2 regions of the Cellvibrio sp. ARAG 10.3 genome follow, and region 1 is predicted to be linked to the other one. Evidence: predicted binding sites of a transcription regulator. Region 1 holds the regulator's gene; the other holds the start of a gene.
What was found. The regulator LexA, encoded in region 1, represses DNA repair genes until DNA is damaged. The targets are predictions, from matches to a motif close to ACTGTNTNTANANACAGT.

Region 1 (5,121 bases):
CAATGCTTACGCAGGCAAAATATACCGATACCTCTACTTATCTAGCGTCGCAAGCAGTCTTATTGCCTGCATCGCTCGCTCACACTGAGTGGCAGGCCGGTGACGAAGGTGCCATTGTGCTGCTGGCGTTGCCCAAAGAAACTGATCGCGATGGTGAATGCATATGAAACTATGCATTCATTCGGTGATTGCGAAGCGCAGAACATTTTTATGGATTATTGTTACTTGCTTCTATAGCTCGGCTTTGCATGCTGCATCGCAGCCCCTGTTGTGGCAGGTGCAGGATAAGGATTCCCGAGTTCGCCTATATCTATTTGGCTCGTTACATTACGGCGATGAAGCATTCTATCCTTTGCCTGATGCCGTGCTTCAGGCGCATCGAGATTCAGATGTATTGGCTGTTGAATTGGATATCGATGCACTGGATGGAGAAAAAGTGCGCGCGGCCCTCAAGCAATATGGCTATTACCCCAGCGAGAAAAATTTACAAACCCAGCTCGGTGAGAAAATGTGGAAAACATTAACGCAAGTATCCGAGAATCTGGGAGGCGATGCGCAGCAGTTGAAACAATTTAAACCTTGGTTGGCAGCTATGCAGTTGACCAACATGCAATTGGCACGGAGTGATTATCAGCAAGCGTTAGGCCTGGATAAATATTTTCTGACTGCATCACGGGATAAAAAAATTATTCTGGAACTGGAGTCACTTGATGAGCAAATGCAATTATTTAATCAGTTAAGTGACGCAGAACAAATTGAATTTTTGCAGGTTACCTTGAATGAGCAGGGCAAGGCAGAGGAAAGCTTGAAAAGATTGGCAGATGCCTGGTATCAAGGTGATGAACCCACATTAAATGAATTGGTATTCAGTTCATTTCGCCAGAGAAAATTGGGGCATAGGCTCTATCAATTTATTTTCGTTGAACGCAATAAACAAATGCTGCAAATAATTGATACATATATGAAAAAAGCGCAAAAAATTTTTCTCGTTGTGGGTATTGGTCATATGTTGGGCGAGGACGGGCTGGTAGCGCTGTTGGAAGCGCAGGGATATCAAGTGACCTTGGTTACTGGGGTTACTACGGAGGTTAATAGGGGTATTAACGCGGCGGTTAACACGGGGCGGGATGATTGATGCAAGGCGGGTTAATGTTAGAATAAAGCCGTTTTTTCCTTTGCAGGTCAACACTGCAAAACAATAGAGGTTAGTATGCCATCAACGCTATATGAAATTGCCGAGTTACCTAACGGCGATGTCGTGCTGAGAAAAGTCGATGATGAGGGTGGGGAGCCTTTGGTGCGGCTTTGTTTTTCAACAGAATCCCTGGCTTTTATGGGGGAAGCAAAATTTGAGGTCGCGAAAGCGATGATTGAAGCCGGGATGGAAGCCGCCACTGAGCTGGCGGAGCAGGAGCATCTGGATGAGTTTTCTGAAGGTATTCCTGAATTTGAGAAGCCGATCCTGCATTGATTCTATTGGGGCTTTCCGTGCCCCTGCGTCTTCTGATATCTCTCAATGACCTACCGCACGCGCAGTAATAACCCCTGACAATTGCCACGCATCGCAGCAGCTTCCAACTGTTTCAATTCCTTGTCAGTTAATTTGCCGGGGCTGGCGATAACGGTGTGGCTGTTACCTGCCGCCAATGCTTCCCATGTAATCCACAAGGTGTTATGCTGTTCATGGCAATGAATCAGGCGGATCAACCGGGTATCGATACCAAAGCTTTCCAGTGATTGGCGTGTGATGTTGTGGGGCGCAACCCAGGTAATCCAGCGGTCGTGGCAGGTCTTACTGAGATAGGCCAACATTGGCAATAGCAGCGCCGCCTGTTCCGGAGAATGACTGGTTAATACCAACTCAGTTACACCCTTGTTATAGCGGGGTGCACTGCCGGGTTGTTCATCAATACGTACGGTATTAGTCACGACGGATTACTCCTACGCTTAAACCCTCGATACAAAAATCCTGATCCCGCAGATCTACTTCAATCACGTTAAAGTCAGGATTCTCTGGCCAGAGTTCGACTTGAGCCCGATTACCGATGCGTTTGAAACGTTTCACGGTCACTTCCTCGCCGATTCGCGCCACAACAATCTGGCCATTGCGCGCCTGATCAGTCCTGTGCACTGCGAGTAAGTCGCCATCCAGGATACCGGCATCCTTCATACTCATACCTTGCACACGTAACAGGTAATCCGCGCTGGGAGAAAAGAAGCTGTAAGGAATATTGCAGTAATCTTCGATATGTTCCTGGGCAAGGATAGGGCTACCGGCTGCAACCCGACCGACGACAGGAATACCATTATGGGATTCCGGCAAACGAATCCCGCGTGATGCACCAGGGATAATTTCGATTGCCCCTTTTTTTGCCAGGGCTTTGATATGTTCCTCAGCAGCGTTGGCAGACTTATAACCGAGTATGCGAGCAATCTCTGCGCGCGTTGGCGGATAACCGGTTTCTTCGGTGTAGCTCTTGATCAACTGCAGGACTTGTTCCTGGCGGGAGGTCAGATTGGCCATAGGGCGCTCCTGATGAATCTGTTTATTTATACAGGTGTTGTGATTATATACAGTATTTCATCATCCGCAACCCCCTTTTTTCAAGGGGCGGGGCGCCTGAAGTTTAAAGGCGTCGTCCGTTTTTAATCGCCTGGAGTTTGCCGCGTTTGAAATAGAGGTGTTGAATGAACTGGCCGGCACCAGGATGGTAAGTCCACAGGTCAACTTCTTCGCAAGGGACAATGATGGTGGTGTTGGCTTGGCCGACAATGGTGATGGGCTCGCAGTAGCTGTCGGTAAATACCGGCTCCCCGCACCGGTCGATAACATCCGCTTTGGTGTCCCCGGTTTGGATCAGCGAGTTGCTGCAACGCATGGAATCCGCCAATGCGGGTTGTAAATATAATCCGCCGAGAAGGAGCGCGAGATAAGCGCAAATTTTCATGTGATTACCTCAAGGTGGCAGTGGGTGCCGTTGATGGATGATATGCCGTTTGTAGAAAGCTCCGGCCGGATTGTTCGTGCATTTTGACCTGGCTCAGGGTCAGTAATTCCTGTGATGCTGTCGCCTGATATTGCCAGCCCCTGACTTAACTGAAGCTTAACTTCCCGCACGACGTAAGACCCTGTCCATCATCCGTGTACTTAGTATACGTTGCAGAATGCTCATCAAATATGTCGGAAATGTAACGCAATAGCGTGGTTTAGGTGAATCACTTTCCAGCGCGTGTTTCAAGCGCCGGTAAACCGCCTCCGGTCCCAGGGTAAAGGGCGCGGCGGGGCCAGGCTTACTGAGTCGCTGTATGGCCGATGCATATTGATCGGCAAAGCGGCTCTTGTCAGTATCGATATTGGTTTTCAATGCGATGAGGGCATTTTTGCGAAAGTCACTGAGGATGGGGCCCGGCTCAATAAGGCTGACATACACGCCGGTGCCGTCCAGCTCAAGTCGCAAGGTATCCGTCAGCCCCTCAATGGCGAACTTGCTGGCATTGTATGCGCCCCGCAACGGCATGGCCGCGAAACCGAGGATCGAGCTATTCTGAATAATGCGTCCCTGGCCCTGCTGAATCATGAGCGGCAGAATTTTATTCGTGAGCTCCAGCCATCCGAACACATTGGTTTCAAATTGGCGGCGCAATACATCGCGGCTCAGATCTTCTACTGCGCCGGGTTGGCCATAAGCTCCGTTGTTGAATAATCCATAGAGTTTTCCCTCTGTGAGTTCCAATGTTTGGCTTACCGCCCGTTCAATACTGGCGGAATCTGTCAGGTCCAGTTGGATGCACGTCAGGCCGTCAGCCTGGAGACGTGATACATCGGTGAGCTTGCGGCAGGAGGCAATCACCTGGAAGCCATCCGCCTGCAATGCTTTTGCGCAATAGTAACCAATGCCGGTAGAGGCGCCGGTGATCAAAACACTTTTATTACCTTTCATGGCGATAACCTTGTGAGCAGCATGCAAATGCGTTGATTAAGCATTCCTTAACAAAACTTCCTTTCAAATTGGTCGATATTTATTGCACTATAAGCCCGCTTGTTCGGGCCGCGCCCGAAAAAAATAAAATGATATTGGCAATGATATTTCTTCAATACGGGGTTAACTATTTATGAAATCCTTATATCTGATGTGTTTTGGTTTACTTCTGGCCGTTCTCTTGATGGGGTGTCAGGATGATGGAACGGCTTCTTCTGACGTTATTCAACCGCAAGCAGAGAGTGACACCGCTGTCATGCCGAAACAACCACCTTTGCACGATTTTAAAGTGATTGCTTATTACATGGAGGACGGTTCTGATCTGGAGCGTTACAACTTCAATCACCTTACTCACATCATCTACAGCTTCTTGCATCTGAATGGCAATCAACTCAGTTTTGATTCAGATGTAGATAAGCTGGCGCTGCAACGCCTAATTGCATTAAAAGAACAATATCCGCATCTCAAGGTGATGTTATCACTCGGAGGCTGGGGCGGCTGTGAAACCTGTTCCGAGGTCTTCAACAGTGCAGAAAATCGTGCGGCCTTTGCGCAGTCCACCCTGGCGATTATTGAAGAGTACGGCGCAGATGGTATCGACCTGGATTGGGAATACCCGACCATCCCCGGCCATCCCGGTCACCCTTATGCGGATTATGATAAGGATAATTTCACGGCATTGACCCAGGCGTTACGCGATAGCTTTGGTGATCGCTATGAATTAAGTTTTGCCGCCGGAGGCTTCGATAATTTTTTGCAGAACGCGGTGGATTGGGATGCAATTATGCCGCTGTTTGATAATGTCAATCTGATGAGCTACGACATCGTTAACGGCGCGACACCACATACAGGACATCACACTGCGCTTTACTCCACACCCGAACAAAAAGACTCTACGGATAACGCCGTGCAATTCTTGTTAAGCAAAGGTGTGCCGCCGGAAAAAATAGTGATTGGCGCCGCGTTTTATGCACGTGTTTGGGAAAACGTTGAAAATATCAATCTGGGTTTATATCAGCCCGGTAATCACATTGAAGGCGCGAAATTTAAAGATTACGCCACGGCCTATGCTCCAGAGGAGGGTTACGTTTATTATTGGGACCATATTGCCAAGGCGCCTGTTATATACAATGAAGCCAAA
Region 2 (5,121 bases), on a different contig from region 1:
CAACAGAATTTGAAAACATCTTTGATGCGCAATATCCCAAAGGTCTGGATATGCCGCCGGAATGGTCTCACGAAGCACTGTGTGCCTTGGCGCAACCCACTCCGCTGGGCAAAGTCGTCGCCAGCAACCATTACACCATCCTGCGCATTACCGCAGACGGCGAAGAATTGCAGCAGTTGTACAAGACAGTCACCCTGAAAGGTTCTGATGAAAGTTTTATCGAGCTTGATCAAATTGTGCAGGCGGAAAATGGCCATTTGGTGGCAGTGATTCATCACAAATATAACGCGTTCATGGGTGGCAATATTCTGGAATTGCAATCTCCGGACAGCCCTGAGCCCAACAAAGTCTTTGGCAATATTGCACCGCGCCCGTTAGTCAATGGCAGTGTCGACCTTTACCCCAACCAGTACTCGCTGAATGGTTGGTACAGCGCTGTATGGCCGTATCGTGATGGTACCGAACGGATGTTGGTGAGCTGGTCGCAATGTTCGGCGGTGAACGGCGGCGTCAATTCTTTCTGTAAGGAAGAAGGCACGCAAGGACAAGTCAACAGCCAATACGGCATCTGGGTTATCGACAATAAAAAGGATACCCGCTTGCCGATTGTTCGCGCGCGCAAAGATATGGTGTACAGCGATATCGCCGTGGCTCAACCCCATCGCGGCCTGGATTTGCCCTACCACGCGTACAATGCCAATTTTGTTGATGACCTGGATACCAGCCGATTGATTTGTAATGACCCGGGTGTTGATCCAGTTGATCCAGTTGATCCGGTCGATCCAGTTGATCCAGTTGATCCAGTTGATCCAGTAGACCCGGTTGATCCGGTCGATCCGGTAGACCCAGTTGATCCAGTTGATCCAGTTGACCCAGTAGACCCGGTTGATCCGGTAGACCCAGTTGATCCAGTAGACCCGGTTGATCCGGTAGACCCAGTTGATCCAGTAGACCCGGTTGATCCAGTTGATCCAGTCGATCCAGTGGACCCGGTTGATCCTGAAAACACACCACCGGTAGCGAATGCCGGCCCGGATCAGCAAGCTTATATCGGCAACACCCTGACCCTGGATGGTTCGGGCAGTAGCGATGCCGATGGCGATAGCCTGATTTACCAATGGACTATCATCAGCCCGGAAAACAGTGTGGCCACTATCTTCAATCCGACCGCAGTCATGCCGACGATCACCATTGAAGAGCACGGCGTTTATGTTATCCAGCTGATTGTTAATGATGGCGAGGACCACAGCGCACCGGACACTGTTCAACTGGTGGTTGGCAATATGAAACCTGTCGCCAACGCTGGCCCGGACCGCACCGGCATCCTGGGTAATGAGCTGCAATTGAATGGTTCCGCCAGTACCGACGCCGATGGTGATGAACTGACTTACCAATGGCGCGTTGCCAATGCTCCGGCAGGCAGCATTGCCGGCCTGGTGAACAGTACCAGTGTCACACCCTCTATCACACCGGATCTGCACGGTCTTTACACCATTGAACTGGTGGTGAACGACGGGCGTTCGGCCAGTGATCCGGACAGCATGACCATTGATACCCGCAACACCCGCCCGGTAGCCAATGCCGGCCCGGATCAATCCGTGTTTGTCGGCAAGCTTGCGTTAGCCAGTGGTGAAGCCAGCTCGGATGCGGATGGTGATCCCTTGACTTATTCCTGGAGCGTGTTGAGCCGGCCGCAGGGCAGCAGTTCCCAACTCATCAATCCGACCGAAGAAATCACCGAGTTGGACATCGATGTACCGGGTAGCTATGTATTGCAGCTGATTGTTAACGATGGTTATGAAAACAGCGAGCCGGACACGGTGATCCTGACGACGACCAACGTTCGTCCGATTGCTGAAGCGGGCGCTAACCAGAACGTCACCGTGGGTGACCGCATTGAACTGGATGGTTCCGCCAGCCACGATCCGGATGGCGACTCACTCAGCTATCGCTGGAGCCTGACCGGTAAGCCACAAGGTAGCACCGTGAGCCTGCAAGCGGCGGACAGTGCAGCGCCGCATTTCATCGCGGATGTTGATGGAACCTATATAGCGCAACTGATTGTGAGCGACGGTCAACTGGACAGCCTGCCGGATACTGTCACCATCAAGGCGCAGCAACCGGTTTGTGATATCTCCAGTGAAACCCGTCGCACGATTCCGGTGATCATTCGCGATTTCAAACCGTCACATCCTGATTTTGAATACACGATTGGTGAAGATTACGGCATCGTGAAGAAGACGCTGGGCGCTGATGGCAAACCGGTTTATGCCCGCAGTTCCGGCGGTACCCGCACCACGACCGGCGCAGCCAACTTTAACCAGTGGTATCGCGATGTAAGCGGTGTGAATATCCGCATCCCTTACGAGTTGCAGATGACCCGTCGTGAAGGAAGCACTGTCTGGAGTTATTCGGACGATACCTTCTTCCCGATTGATGGCCTGGGTTATGGCAACATGCCGAAGCCGGCACCGGACCATAACTATCACTTCACCCTGGAAGCGCACCTGGAGTTTGATTATGAAGGTGGCGAGCACTTTACCTTCCGCGGTGACGATGACCTGTTTGTGTTCATCAACGGCAAGTTGGCGATTGATATCGGTGGTGTCCACGGCGTGATTGAGCGTCGTATCGATCTCGACGAGCGTGCTGCCGAACTGGGCATTGAGAAAGGTAAAACCTACTCGTTTGACCTGTTCTTCGCCGAGCGTCATACCGTTGAGTCCAACTTCATGTTCCAGACCAACATCAATCTGGAGTGTGTGCCCGGACGCTAAACACACGTAAGTAAAAAAAGGCCGGATGGCGTTGTCATCCGGCCTTTTTTATTTTCAGGTGGCGTTTTTCCAGCGTTGATTTGCCAAACTTCAGTTATGGCTGTATAAATAGCCAGCTTTTCTGAGGTCCCTGCCTATGCCCGAAGCCTTCCTGCTAACCCGTCAATGGCGCGACACCCGCGAAGGGGTGCTGCTCGATTTTTGGTGGGCGACGGAACAAGGGCCGTGTTGGACCCAAACGCTGGGGCAGGAGGTGGTATTTTTTATCGCGCGTGCCGATGCATCCCGGGCCGAACAGGTGTTGCGCAATTTACGCCAGTGGCGCAGTGCTGATGTAGACCTCAAAACATTTCGTGATCAACCGGTCAACGCCTTGTATTTTCGCAGCCATCGTACGGCGCGCGATGCCCAACAATTATTGGATCGCGCGGGCATTCATTATTGGGAAGCCGACATCCGTCCGCCGGAACGCTATCTGATGGAACGTTTTGTCACGGCTGCTGCGCAACTGACTTTTTCCGAGCCATCAGTTCCTGCCGACAAACCGCAACGCAATCCACGTATTATGCCCTCCGATTATCGCCCCGCGTTGCGCATGGTGTCTTTGGATATCGAAACCTCTATGGATGCCCGGCAACTTTATTCCATCGCTGTCTGGGCTGAGACAGAGCAGCGCATTTTTATGGTGGGCGAAGGTCCGCCAATGGAGAATTTGATTTATTGCAGCGACGCTAAACAGTGTCTGCAAACGTTTTTCCAATGGCTTGCGGACCATGATCCGGATATCTTGATTGGCTGGAATCTGGTGCAGTTCGATCTCTGGGTACTGGAGACCTTGTGTCAACGGGAGGGCATTGCGTTAGCACTGGGACGCGGTGGGCAGTCTATCCATTGGCGACAGGAAGAGGGCGAAGGCGGTCGGCGCTACATCACCATGCCAGGGCGTGTTGCCCTCGACGGTATCGAATTATTAAAGGCGGCCAATTATCGCTTCGACAGTTATTCCCTACAGAACGTCGGTGAGACTTTGTTAGGTGAAGGAAAGTTATTGCAAGGGCCGGGGCGCGGCGAGGAAATTACAGAGCTGTTTCTGACCGATAAGCCCGCGCTGGCCGCCTATAACCTGCGCGATTGTGAATTAGTCTGGCTGATCTTTGCCGATCAAAAGCTGTTGCACTTTGCGGTGGAGCGCAGCCAGCTGACGGGGCTGTTACTGGACCGTAGCGGTGGTTCCGTAGCCGCATTTGAGTACTCTTATTTGCCGCGTTTGCATCGGCGCGGCTACATCGCGCCCAATCTTGGTGAGCTCGAATCGGACATCGTCAGCCCTGGCGGCTACGTGATGAATTCACAGCCGGGTATCTACGACAATGTGTTGGTGCTGGATTTTAAAAGCCTGTATCCCAGCATCATGCGCACGTTTTTAATTGACCCTTGTGCTTTCTGGTTGGCGCAACATCAATCGCTGTCAGCCGACCAGGTCGTACCGGGTTTTAATGGCGCCTGCTTTGCGCGGGAAGGGCATATTCTGCCCCAGGTTATTGAGCATTTGTCGACGGCGCGCGATAAAGCCAAGGCCGAAAAAAACGCGCCGCTGTCCCACGCCATCAAGATTATTATGAATTCTTTTTACGGTGTGCTGGGTTCAACCGGTTGCCGTTTTTTTGATCCGCGTATCAGCAGCTCCATCACATTACGCGGACACGATATTATTCAGCGCAGCCGTGACTGGATTGAACACCAGGGCTACACGGTGATCTATGGCGATACCGATTCGTTGTTTGTGTGGCTCGAAAATCACAGCGCGGACGCAACACCGAAATCATCCGGTGAATGCCAACAAATCGGTGCACGGCTGGCGCGGGAGTTAAATACCTGGTGGCAAAGAACCATCGCGGATGAATTTCATTTGCCCTGCGCCCTGGAGATCCAATTCGAAACCCATTACCTGCGTTTTCTTATGCCCACCATGCGCGGCTCTGACCTCGGAACCAAAAAACGCTACGCCGGTGTGGTGGACAAAAACGGTAAACGGGAACTGGTGTTCAAGGGGCTGGAAAATGTTCGCACTGACTGGACTCAATTAGCACGCGAATTTCAGATGGCACTCTACGCCAGGATTTTTGCTGGAGAAGATTATCGGGATTTTGTTCGTGCAACGACGCAAGCCGTGCTGGCGGGTGAGCGGGATGCAGAATTAATTTATCGCAAGCGCCTGCGTCGCCAGCTGCACGAATACCAAAAAAATGTACCGCCCCATGTGCAAGCCGCGCGTAAATTACAGCAGTGGACCGGCGAGCGGCTGCGGCGCGGCGACTGGATCGAATATGTCATCACCACCAAT

Region 2: the regulator LexA is predicted to act here: its motif matches at 2,877-2,894, upstream of ACSV5M_RS11310 (DNA polymerase II).

What each region holds. Positions count from the first base shown of each region.
Region 1 covers NZ_JBPYCU010000002.1:345,633-350,753, reverse strand. The annotation lists gene ACSV5M_RS04210 (hypothetical protein) at 1-167, shown strand, start outside; gene ACSV5M_RS04205 (TraB/GumN family protein) at 164-1,135, shown strand; gene ACSV5M_RS04200 (hypothetical protein) at 1,211-1,471, shown strand; gene ACSV5M_RS04195 (cell division inhibitor SulA) at 1,522-1,929, opposite strand; gene lexA (transcriptional repressor LexA) at 1,922-2,524, opposite strand; gene ACSV5M_RS04185 (DUF2845 domain-containing protein) at 2,628-2,948, opposite strand; gene ACSV5M_RS04180 (SDR family oxidoreductase) at 3,105-3,941, opposite strand; gene ACSV5M_RS04175 (glycoside hydrolase family 18 protein) at 4,114-5,121, shown strand, end outside.
Region 2 covers NZ_JBPYCU010000007.1:196,008-201,128, forward strand. The annotation lists gene ACSV5M_RS11305 (PKD domain-containing protein) at 1-2,777, shown strand, start outside; gene ACSV5M_RS11310 (DNA polymerase II) at 2,914-5,121, shown strand, end outside.